One region of the Janthinobacterium sp. PSPC1-1 genome, then DNA from elsewhere that is predicted to be linked to it. Evidence: predicted binding sites of a transcription regulator. Region 1 holds the regulator's gene; each other region holds the start of a gene.
The links. Region 1 encodes sigma-54, which starts transcription at its own class of promoters, with help from an activator protein. Its sites were predicted from a motif close to TGGCANGNAANCTGCTTT; they were not measured.

Region 2: the regulator sigma-54 is predicted to act here: its motif matches at 1,036-1,053, upstream of ACP7EG_RS22125 (TorF family putative porin).
Region 3: the regulator sigma-54 is predicted to act here: its motif matches at 888-905, upstream of prpB (methylisocitrate lyase).
Region 4: the regulator sigma-54 is predicted to act here: its motif matches at 1,076-1,093, upstream of pepA (flocculation-associated PEP-CTERM protein PepA).

What each region holds. Positions count from the first base shown of each region.
Region 1 covers NZ_JAFCWP010000002.1:589,130-591,328, forward strand. Annotated here, with positions in the region: gene lptB (LPS export ABC transporter ATP-binding protein) at 1-436, shown strand, start outside; gene ACP7EG_RS10170 (RNA polymerase factor sigma-54) at 441-1,919, shown strand; gene hpf (ribosome hibernation-promoting factor, HPF/YfiA family) at 1,989-2,199, shown strand, end outside.
Region 2 covers NZ_JAFCWP010000007.1:270,500-272,698, reverse strand. Annotated here, with positions in the region: gene ACP7EG_RS22135 (YifB family Mg chelatase-like AAA ATPase) at 1-504, opposite strand, end outside; gene ACP7EG_RS22130 (accessory factor UbiK family protein) at 616-864, opposite strand; gene ACP7EG_RS22125 (TorF family putative porin) at 1,134-1,901, shown strand; gene ACP7EG_RS22120 (P-II family nitrogen regulator) at 1,913-2,199, shown strand, end outside.
Region 3 covers NZ_JAFCWP010000001.1:1,090,647-1,092,845, forward strand. Annotated here, with positions in the region: gene ACP7EG_RS04940 (hypothetical protein) at 4-240, shown strand; gene ACP7EG_RS04945 (hypothetical protein) at 365-613, shown strand; gene prpB (methylisocitrate lyase) at 968-1,855, shown strand; gene prpC (bifunctional 2-methylcitrate synthase/citrate synthase) at 1,931-2,199, shown strand, end outside.
Region 4 covers NZ_JAFCWP010000001.1:791,662-793,860, reverse strand. Annotated here, with positions in the region: gene ACP7EG_RS03595 (hypothetical protein) at 1-239, opposite strand, end outside; gene ACP7EG_RS03590 (hypothetical protein) at 369-506, opposite strand; gene ACP7EG_RS03585 (hypothetical protein) at 747-920, opposite strand; gene pepA (flocculation-associated PEP-CTERM protein PepA) at 1,169-2,002, shown strand; gene ACP7EG_RS03575 (nitroreductase family protein) at 2,081-2,199, opposite strand, start outside.

The sequences.
Region 1 (2,199 bases):
CGTGCTGGAAATCCAGACCGTCGAAGGCCGTCCTTTGAAGAAGGCCGAGATCGAGGAGCGCCTGGATAAATTGCTGGCCGACTTGCAAATTGAAAAGTTGCGCGAGAATCAGGCGCTGTCCCTGTCGGGCGGCGAGCGCCGCCGTGTGGAAATCGCCCGCGCGCTGGCCACCGACCCGCGTTTCGTGCTGCTCGACGAACCGTTTGCCGGTGTCGACCCCATCGCCGTGATCGAGATCCAGCGTATCGTGCGCTTCTTGAAGGAGCGCAATATCGGCGTGCTGATCACCGACCATAATGTGCGCGAGACGCTGGGTATCTGCGACCGTGCCTACATCATCAACCAGGGCTCGGTGCTGGCGTCGGGACGCCCCGACGACATCATCGCGAACGAGTCGGTACGCCGGGTCTATCTGGGCGAACACTTCCGCATGTGAGCCAATGAAACAATCATTGCAGCTGCGCACTTCGCAGCACCTGGCACTGACGCCGCAGTTGCAGCAATCGATACGCCTGTTGCAATTGTCTACCCTGGAATTGCACCAGGAACTAGAGCAACTGCTGACGGACAATCCCTTGCTCGAGCGCCTCGACGATCCGCTCGACCATTCGCTGCGCCTGCTGTCCGACGGGGCCCTGAGTTCCACGGCCGCGCCGGCCGAAGCACCGCCCCAGCCGCCAGGCCAGGATGCACCCGCGGCGCCAGCCGAAGCGGAAACCTTTGACGGCGAAGCGGGCGACAGCCCGGCCGCCGCGGATGGCGGCGACAGCGACTGGAGCGAGGCGAGCCGGGGCAAGGCGCCCGACGACGAAGATTCGCGTCCGCAATTGGAGGCCCACCACTGCACCCTGCGCGAGCACCTGATGGAGCAGATGCGCGTGACGGTGCTCGAGTTGCGCGACCGCGCGCTGGTCGAGCTGATCATCGACGCGCTCGACGACAATGGCTACCTGGAAGAGTCGCTCGACGACATCCTGGCGCGCTTGCCGGAAGAGCTGGAAATCGATGCCGACGAGATGCGCACGGCCTTGTCCCTGCTGCAAAGTTTCGATCCGCCCGGTGTGGGTGCGCGCAACGCGTCCGAATGCCTGGCGCTGCAAATCAAGCGCTTGCCGCACGTCGCCATGGTAACGCGGCGCATGGCCCTCGTCATCGTGGAAAAGCACCTGGCCTGGTTTGCCCAGCGCGATTTCAACAAGCTGAAAAAAGCCCTCGATTGCGACGAAGAAGACTTGCGTGAAGCGCAGACGGTGATTCGCCAGTGCAATCCGCATCCGGGCGCCGTGTTCGCCTCGGATGTGTCCGATTACGTGGTGCCCGACGTCGTCGTCAAGCGCGCGCGCAATGGCTGGCAAGTCACCCTGAACAACGACGTCATGCCGCGCCTGCGCGTCAACGCCATGTACGCCAACTTGCTCAAGCAGGGCAAGGGCGAGGGCGCCATGGGCGCGCAATTGCAGGAAGCCAAGTGGCTGATCAAGAATATGCGCCAGCGTTTCGACACGATCTTGCGTGTGGCGCAGGCGATAGTAGAAAGACAAAAGAACTTTTTCTCGCATGGGGCCGTTGCCATGCGCCCCCTTGTGCTCCGTGAAATAGCTGATACACTGGGTTTACACGAGAGTACTATCTCGCGGGTAACAACCCAAAAGTACATGCTGACCCCGCATGGCATGTTTGAGTTGAAATATTTCTTTGGTAGCCACGTCGCCACCGAAGCGGGGGGCGAAGCATCATCGACGGCGATACGGGCATTGATCGTGCAACTGACAGGAGCAGAAGACCCTAAAAATCCTTTATCCGACAGTAAGATTGCGGACATGCTGGGGGAACAAGGCATGGTGATTGCGCGACGTACTGTTGCCAAATACCGGGAAGCGTTGAAAATTCCGCCAGTGAGCCTGCGTAAGTGTTTGTAAGTTTTTTTCGGTTCCTCTGCGGGCCGGATAGGATGGACCGCACGAACCCGATCATCTTTAGGAGTGTGTATGAATCTCACCATCAGCGGACATCATCTCGAAGTGACACCAGCCATCCGTGAATACGTACAAACGAAGCTGGAGCGCGTGAAACGTCATTTCGATCAAGTTATCGATATCGCCGTGATTCTGACCGTGGATAACCTCAAAGAGAAAGAAAAACGTCAAAAGGCCGAAGTCAACCTGCGTCTGAGTGGCAAAACAGTCTATGTGGAAAGCC
Region 2 (2,199 bases), on a different contig from region 1:
GCAGACCTCGAGCAGGCTGTGGGCGGGATAGATGCAGGCATCGCTGACCAGCGACGCTTCGTCCGCGTTCGCTTGCGGCAGGATGAAGGCGCGTGGCGTGCCCGATTGGCTGCGCTGCATGGCAAAGGTCATGGCCAGTGCGCCACGGATGGGACGTAGCTGGCCCGACAGCGACAGTTCGCCCGCGAATTCGTAGTGGTGTAATTGCTCATCTGGCAACTGGCCGGAGGCGGCCAGGATGCCCAGCGCAATGGGCAAGTCGAAGCGGCCCGATTCCTTGGGCAGGTCCGCCGGCGCCAGATTGGCCGTAATGCGCCGCGCCGGCATCTCAAAGCCGCAGTTTTGCAGCGCGGCGCGGACGCGGTCGCGCGATTCCTTCACTTCCGTATCCGGCAGGCCGACTATCGTAAACGAGGGCAAGCCATTGGCAAGGTGGACTTCGACACTTACCTCGGGTGCCTCCATGCCGGCCAGGGCGCGGCTTTTCAGGACGGCCAGACTCATCAGACTCCCCTGTGGCGCGAGCGCGGTCAGGATCAGTCTAGCGCTTGAAGCGCCGTCAGGCTTGAGATATGCCAGCAAGGCCGTGTATAACGCGACCTTGCTGGCGGTACTTTATGCCTTTGGGTCGTTCAGGCGCGTTTCCAGTTCGATCAGGCGCAATTCCAGTGCGTCCAGCTTGGCGCGGGTCTTGGCCAGCACTTGCGCCTGGATATCGAATTCCTCGCGCGTGACGAGATCGAGACGGGCGAAGCCCTGGGTCATCATCGATTTCACGTTTTTCTCGATATCCTTGGCCGGCGAGTTTTCGATGGCTTGATGGATCTTGCCTTGCAAGTCGTTAAAGAAGGTATTCATGTCCATGGTCAGTCCTTTTATGGTGCGGCCTGTGCATCGCACCATTGCGGTGCACAGCGGCGTTAATCTGGTGCGAAACTGGGCGGTCCATTGTGCTTCAGCAGCCCGTATCCGCAGTCCTGGCGGCTTGCCGGGTATGTATGGACGGAAATGCACCTATCAAGATGGCAAGAGAGCTGGCACGTATTCTGCTAAAGAAGGTATGAACGCTTTGTGATCTCCAGCCAAGATTTTAAACCTCAACCGCTTTAAAAGTTCAATAAAAGGAAATCGCCATGAAGAATCTCTCCAAGAACATGACTTTAGTAGCAGCGTTGACGCTGGCCATGACCGCCGTGTGCGGTAGCGCCATGGCCCAGGATGCAGCGGCAGCGCCTGCTGCTGCCGAAGCCGTACCTGATAACGTGGTGAGCTACAACGTGGCATTGACCACCGACTACCGCTACCGTGGCGTCTCGCAAAGCCGTCTTGACCCAGCCATCAGCGGTGGTGCCGACTATACCCACAATCCGACGGGCCTGTATGTGGGCACCTGGTTGTCGAGCATCAAATGGATCAAGGATGGCGGCGGCGATACCAATCTGGAATGGGATATCTACGGCGGCAAGCGGGGCGAGATCAGCAAGGATTTTACCTATGACGTGGGCGGCCTGTACTATTTCTATCCCTCGAATGGACTGAGCACCAATGCCAACACTTTCGAGCTGTATGGCCAACTTGGCTACGGCCCTGCCTATATCAAGTACTCGCACTCGACGACCAATCTGTTTGGTGTCGCCGACAGCAAGAACAGCGGCTACCTCGATGTGGGCGCGAATATCGATATGTACGAAGGTTATCTGCTGAACCTGCATGTGGGCCGCCAGAAGGTCGCGCACAACGATTCCCTCAGCTACACCGATTACAAGCTCGGTGTCACCAAGGATTTCGGCATGGCAACCGTTGCCCTTGCCTACGTCAAAGCCAATATCACGTCGCTGGCGCCGAATGGCAAGAACCTGGCGAAAAGCGGCCTCGTACTGACCGTGTCCAAAACCTTTTAAGCGAGAATGCCATGAAAATGATTACAGCAATCATTAAACCGTTCAAACTGGACGAAGTGCGTGAAGCCTTGTCGGCTATCAATGTGCAAGGCATTACCGTCACCGAAGTGAAAGGTTTCGGTCGCCAGAAAGGTCACACGGAACTCTACCGTGGCGCCGAGTATGTCGTCGATTTCTTGCCAAAGACCAAGATTGAAGCGGCCGTCGATGACGCCATTGTCGACCAGGCCATCGAAGCGATCGAAGGTGCTGCGCGTACCGGCAAAATCGGTGATGGCAAGATTTTCGTCTACAACCT
Region 3 (2,199 bases), on a different contig from region 1:
TTCATGAACGATATTACTGCACGCAGCGAACAGTACCGCGGTTTTACGATTTCGGTGACCCCGCAAAAGGACAACGACGATTTATGGGATTTTACCTACCACCTGCAGCGCGAGGGCGAGAGCGCGGCGCAAGCGATCACGCGCAGCCGCACCCTGGGCGGCTATGCGGCGCCTGAGACGGCTTGCACGGCCGGGATAGAAGTGGCCAGGACGGAAGTGGATAATCTGTTGCGTCCTTGAGCCAGCGTAAATCGTTTAGCCGGAAAGTCAGCCTGACCGCACGCTGGCGCCTGAAACACGTCGCTAGCGGTCGCGCTTCATGCTACGATTTCCACTATTGAGTCAGTCACGAAGGAGGCACCCCATGGAAAACAGTTCTAAAATTCACTATAAAGGCTGGGAAATCGTTCCCCTGGCCGTGCCCACCACCGATGGCAAATGGTCTGCCAGCTGCGACATCGAACGCGCCACAGCGGAAGGCCTGGAAGTATTCGAAGGCTCGACCATGCAGTTCGTGCGCGACGACGAGGATGGCGCCATTGCCGCCGCCTGCGAAGAAGCCGTGCGCCAGATCGACAACATCATCGCCAATCCGCTGGTGCGGCTGGCTTAGTTCCAGCATTTCCAGCAAACCTGCAGCCGGCGCCCGCCGGCTGTTTTTTTATGTGCGCGCCCGCCGTCCCGTCCGGAGTTCCGCCCGGTGGCAGTCTGGTATGTTTCATGTTTCAATGTTTCAAATGGAATGATTGAAACATATTTGAAACATCATTGACATGCATCGTGACATGCTTGTTCCCTTGCGTGACACTGCACGCCATGCCGATACATGGCCGTTTCCCCCTTATCTCACTGCGTACTGGCGTACTTTCCGGGTGGACGCGCGGCCCTGGCACGGCATTTGCAATAGTGATGCTCATAGCAAGTCCATGAAACATTCGGGACGACCCGAATCCCATAAGGTGAACACATGACTCAATACTCCGCAGGTGCCGCATTCCGCAAGGCCGTCCAGGAAGAATCCCCGTTGCAAGTCGTCGGCGCCATCAACGCCAACCACGCCTTGCTGGCCAAGCGCGCCGGTTATAAAGCCATTTATTTGTCCGGCGGCGGTGTCGCGGCCGGCTCGCTGGGCTTGCCCGACCTGGGCATTTCCAGCCTGGACGACGTGCTGACCGATATCCGCCGCATCACCGACGTGTGCGACCTGCCGCTACTGGTCGATGCCGACACGGGCTTCGGTTCGTCCGCCTTCAACGTGGCGCGCACCGTGAAATCGATGATCAAGTTTGGCGCTGCCGGCCTGCATATCGAAGACCAGGTGGGCGCCAAGCGCTGCGGCCACCGTCCGGGCAAGGAAATCGTCAGCAAGGAAGAAATGGTCGACCGCATCAAGGCGGCCGTCGATGCGCGCACGGACCCGAACTTCGTCATCATGGCGCGCACCGATGCGCTGGCCGTCGATGGCCTGGAAGCGGCACTGGAACGCGCCGTCGCCTGCGTCGAAGCGGGCGCCGACATGATCTTCCCGGAAGCCATCACGGACCTGGACATGTATGCCACGTTCGCCAAGGCCGTCAACGTGCCTATCCTGGCCAACATCACGGAATTCGGTTCCACGCCGCTGTTCACGCTGGACGAACTGCGCAGCGCCCACGTGGGCCTGGCCCTGTATCCGCTGTCGGCTTTCCGCGCCATGAACAAGGCGGCCGACAACGTCTACCGCGCCCTGCGCCGCGACGGCACGCAAAAAAATGTCGTCGACACCATGCAGACGCGCATGGAGCTGTATGAATCGATCAACTACCACGACTTCGAGCAAAAGCTCGATGCGCTGTTCGCCGCGCAAAAGAAGTAAGCACCTATACAAGAGCGGGCCTTGGGAGGTCCAAGCCCGCCGCACTGGACTGACAATCATCTTCTGGAGAACACTATGACCGCACCGCAAGTCGCTACTTTCAAGCCTAAAAAATCCGTCGCCCTGTCCGGCGTTACTGCCGGCAACACGGCGCTGTGCTCGGTCGGCAAGACCGGCAACGATTTGCACTACCGCGGCTATGACATCCTGGACGTGGCCGACAGCTGCGAGTTCGAGGAAATCGCCTACCTGCTGGTGCACGGCAAGCTGCCGACCGCCGCCGAATTGAAAGGCTACAAAGCCAAGCTGAAATCCCTGCGCGGCTTGCCGTCGGCAGTCAAGTC
Region 4 (2,199 bases), on a different contig from region 1:
TTGGTCAGCGGATCGGCGGCGACGGCGCGCAGCCCCATGATGCAGCGGCGCAGGAACAGCAGCTGTTGTGCTTTCTCGGTGATGGACAGACGGCCATCGCGTGCATAGCTGAGCAGCTTCAGGCCGGACAGGCGTTTGGCGTTGCGGGCAACGCAAGCACTGGGGCGCTCGGTCTTGATGCCGCGTGCAACTTGCTCCAGCGCGTCATATTCATCGGTTGTTAATTTCTCGTTCTTCATTACTTTTCCATAAAAGGCCAGGTGTTCGGCCCCCATGGTACGCGCCCCGCTGCGCATCGGCAACAGGCAACGTGAATCTAGCGCCGCCCGCCAGCCGGCCAGGCGGCGGAAACACGGGCGTGATGAGCGTTATTTGTAGCTGCGCAGCAGCAGCCATGCCAGTCCGCAACCAGCCACGGCGCCCGCCAGGGCCAGCGCTGCGAGGTTTTTGCTGGTGATCACAGGGCGCCGGCCCAGGTAGATTTTGTTATGCAAGGAATTGCCCATGATGGTCTCCTGTACAAGAATTTTTATGATGTCTCATTATAAGAACAGAATCGTGACGGCCACATGACACACAGCAGTTAGCGCTTGATTTGTATCCACTCGGCAACGTTTATTGGTATTTTTGTTGTTTAATTGGCGTGGCGATCCCGCCGACCGCGCAATCCATTTCCGACCAGAAATAAACAGCGCGCGGCAGTGGCCTCGCCGCTCAGGTGCGTTCAGGCGTGCGGCAACTTGCTGTCAGCCCATCCTGACGGGCGGCGGTGGTGGCGTCGGTTCCTCGACGGGCACGGGCTCCGTGTGCGGCGGCTTTTCCGGCGGCGGCGTCAGCGGATCGCCTTCGGGCGGCGGCGGGATGTCTGGTTCAGGCGTGCTGTGCGCATGCAGCGGGGCATGACGGGATGGTAGTTGCATGGTGACCTCCTTTGCCCCACTCTAGCCGATGACAGGAAAGACTGGCGCCCGCGAGCCGCGCCATAGGCCGGCTAAAACGTCGATTTTTTTTACACAAGCACGAAGAATGGCATCCCTGCTTTTATAAGCTGTTGAATTCAAATACAAATATTACATGGTACGAATTCTGCTTCAAGGGCGTATGAGGTTATCTGAGGCAGCCGCCACAGTGACCTGGTCCGATCAACCCTCACGCTGAAGGAAATGCCATGAAAACGCTGTCCTCATTCCTGCGTCTCGCTCTCTCCGCGGCCACCATCGGCGCCGCGCTGATCAGTGCTCCCGCATTCGCTGGTCCTTTGTTCACCGTCAATGAAGGTTCCGTCCCCGGTACCGCAGCCAATCTGGTGGTGGCCGACCGCATCAGCTTTGAATATCACGCGCGCGTCGAACAAACCATCGTTGGCGGTTTGGGTGGCGGCAACGATCCCTTCACTCAAACAGGCTTTCTGAGCAAGGCCGCTTTCGGCAGTCCCACTGGCGGCAGCGTTCCGTCGCAACTGAACGCCCTGAATGGCTATGGCATCTATGGCCTGTTCAGCATCACCGGTCAGTCCGATACGCTGGCTGGAGGGATCCACGCTACCTTTCAAACCCTGACCATGACCTTGTACATCGACCCCAACCAGGACACGTCACTGTCGGTCAGTAACGTCGCAGGCTCGCCGGTGAATGTGGGTGGCGTCTCCGGGGATGACTATGCGATCGTGACCTACACGCTCGACGTGGGCGAAGCACACATTTTCGCCGGCCTGGCCCAGGGCGACTTCAAGGCCTTGCTTAACGCCACATTGACGCCGCAAGGACAGTTGTTCTTCGTCAACCCCAACCCGTTTTTCCCACTGGAGTCCCTCAGCGGGAATACCAACAGCTTCATCGGCGGCAGCCTGACCAACAGTTTCGTCGCGATGGCCGACGGTGGCGGCCTGGAATTATTCCAGGCCGCTGTACCTGAACCAGGCACCATCGCCCTGCTCGGTATCGGCCTGTTTGGCCTGGGCCTGACTGCGCGCCGCCAGCAAGGCGGGCAACGCCAGGCTTGAGATGCGATCATCCAGTCTGAAAGCCGCTGATGTCCTCAGCGGCTTTTTTCGCTGCGGCAAGCGGCAAGCCCATGCCGCTCACGCAAGCGTCCTCCCGTTGACCGGCGCCACCAGCAAGTCTTGCAGCGGCCGGCGCAAGGAGCGCGCCTGGGCCGCCGGGCCGGCGCCGATGCGGCCAAGGAACACGGCCCGATCAA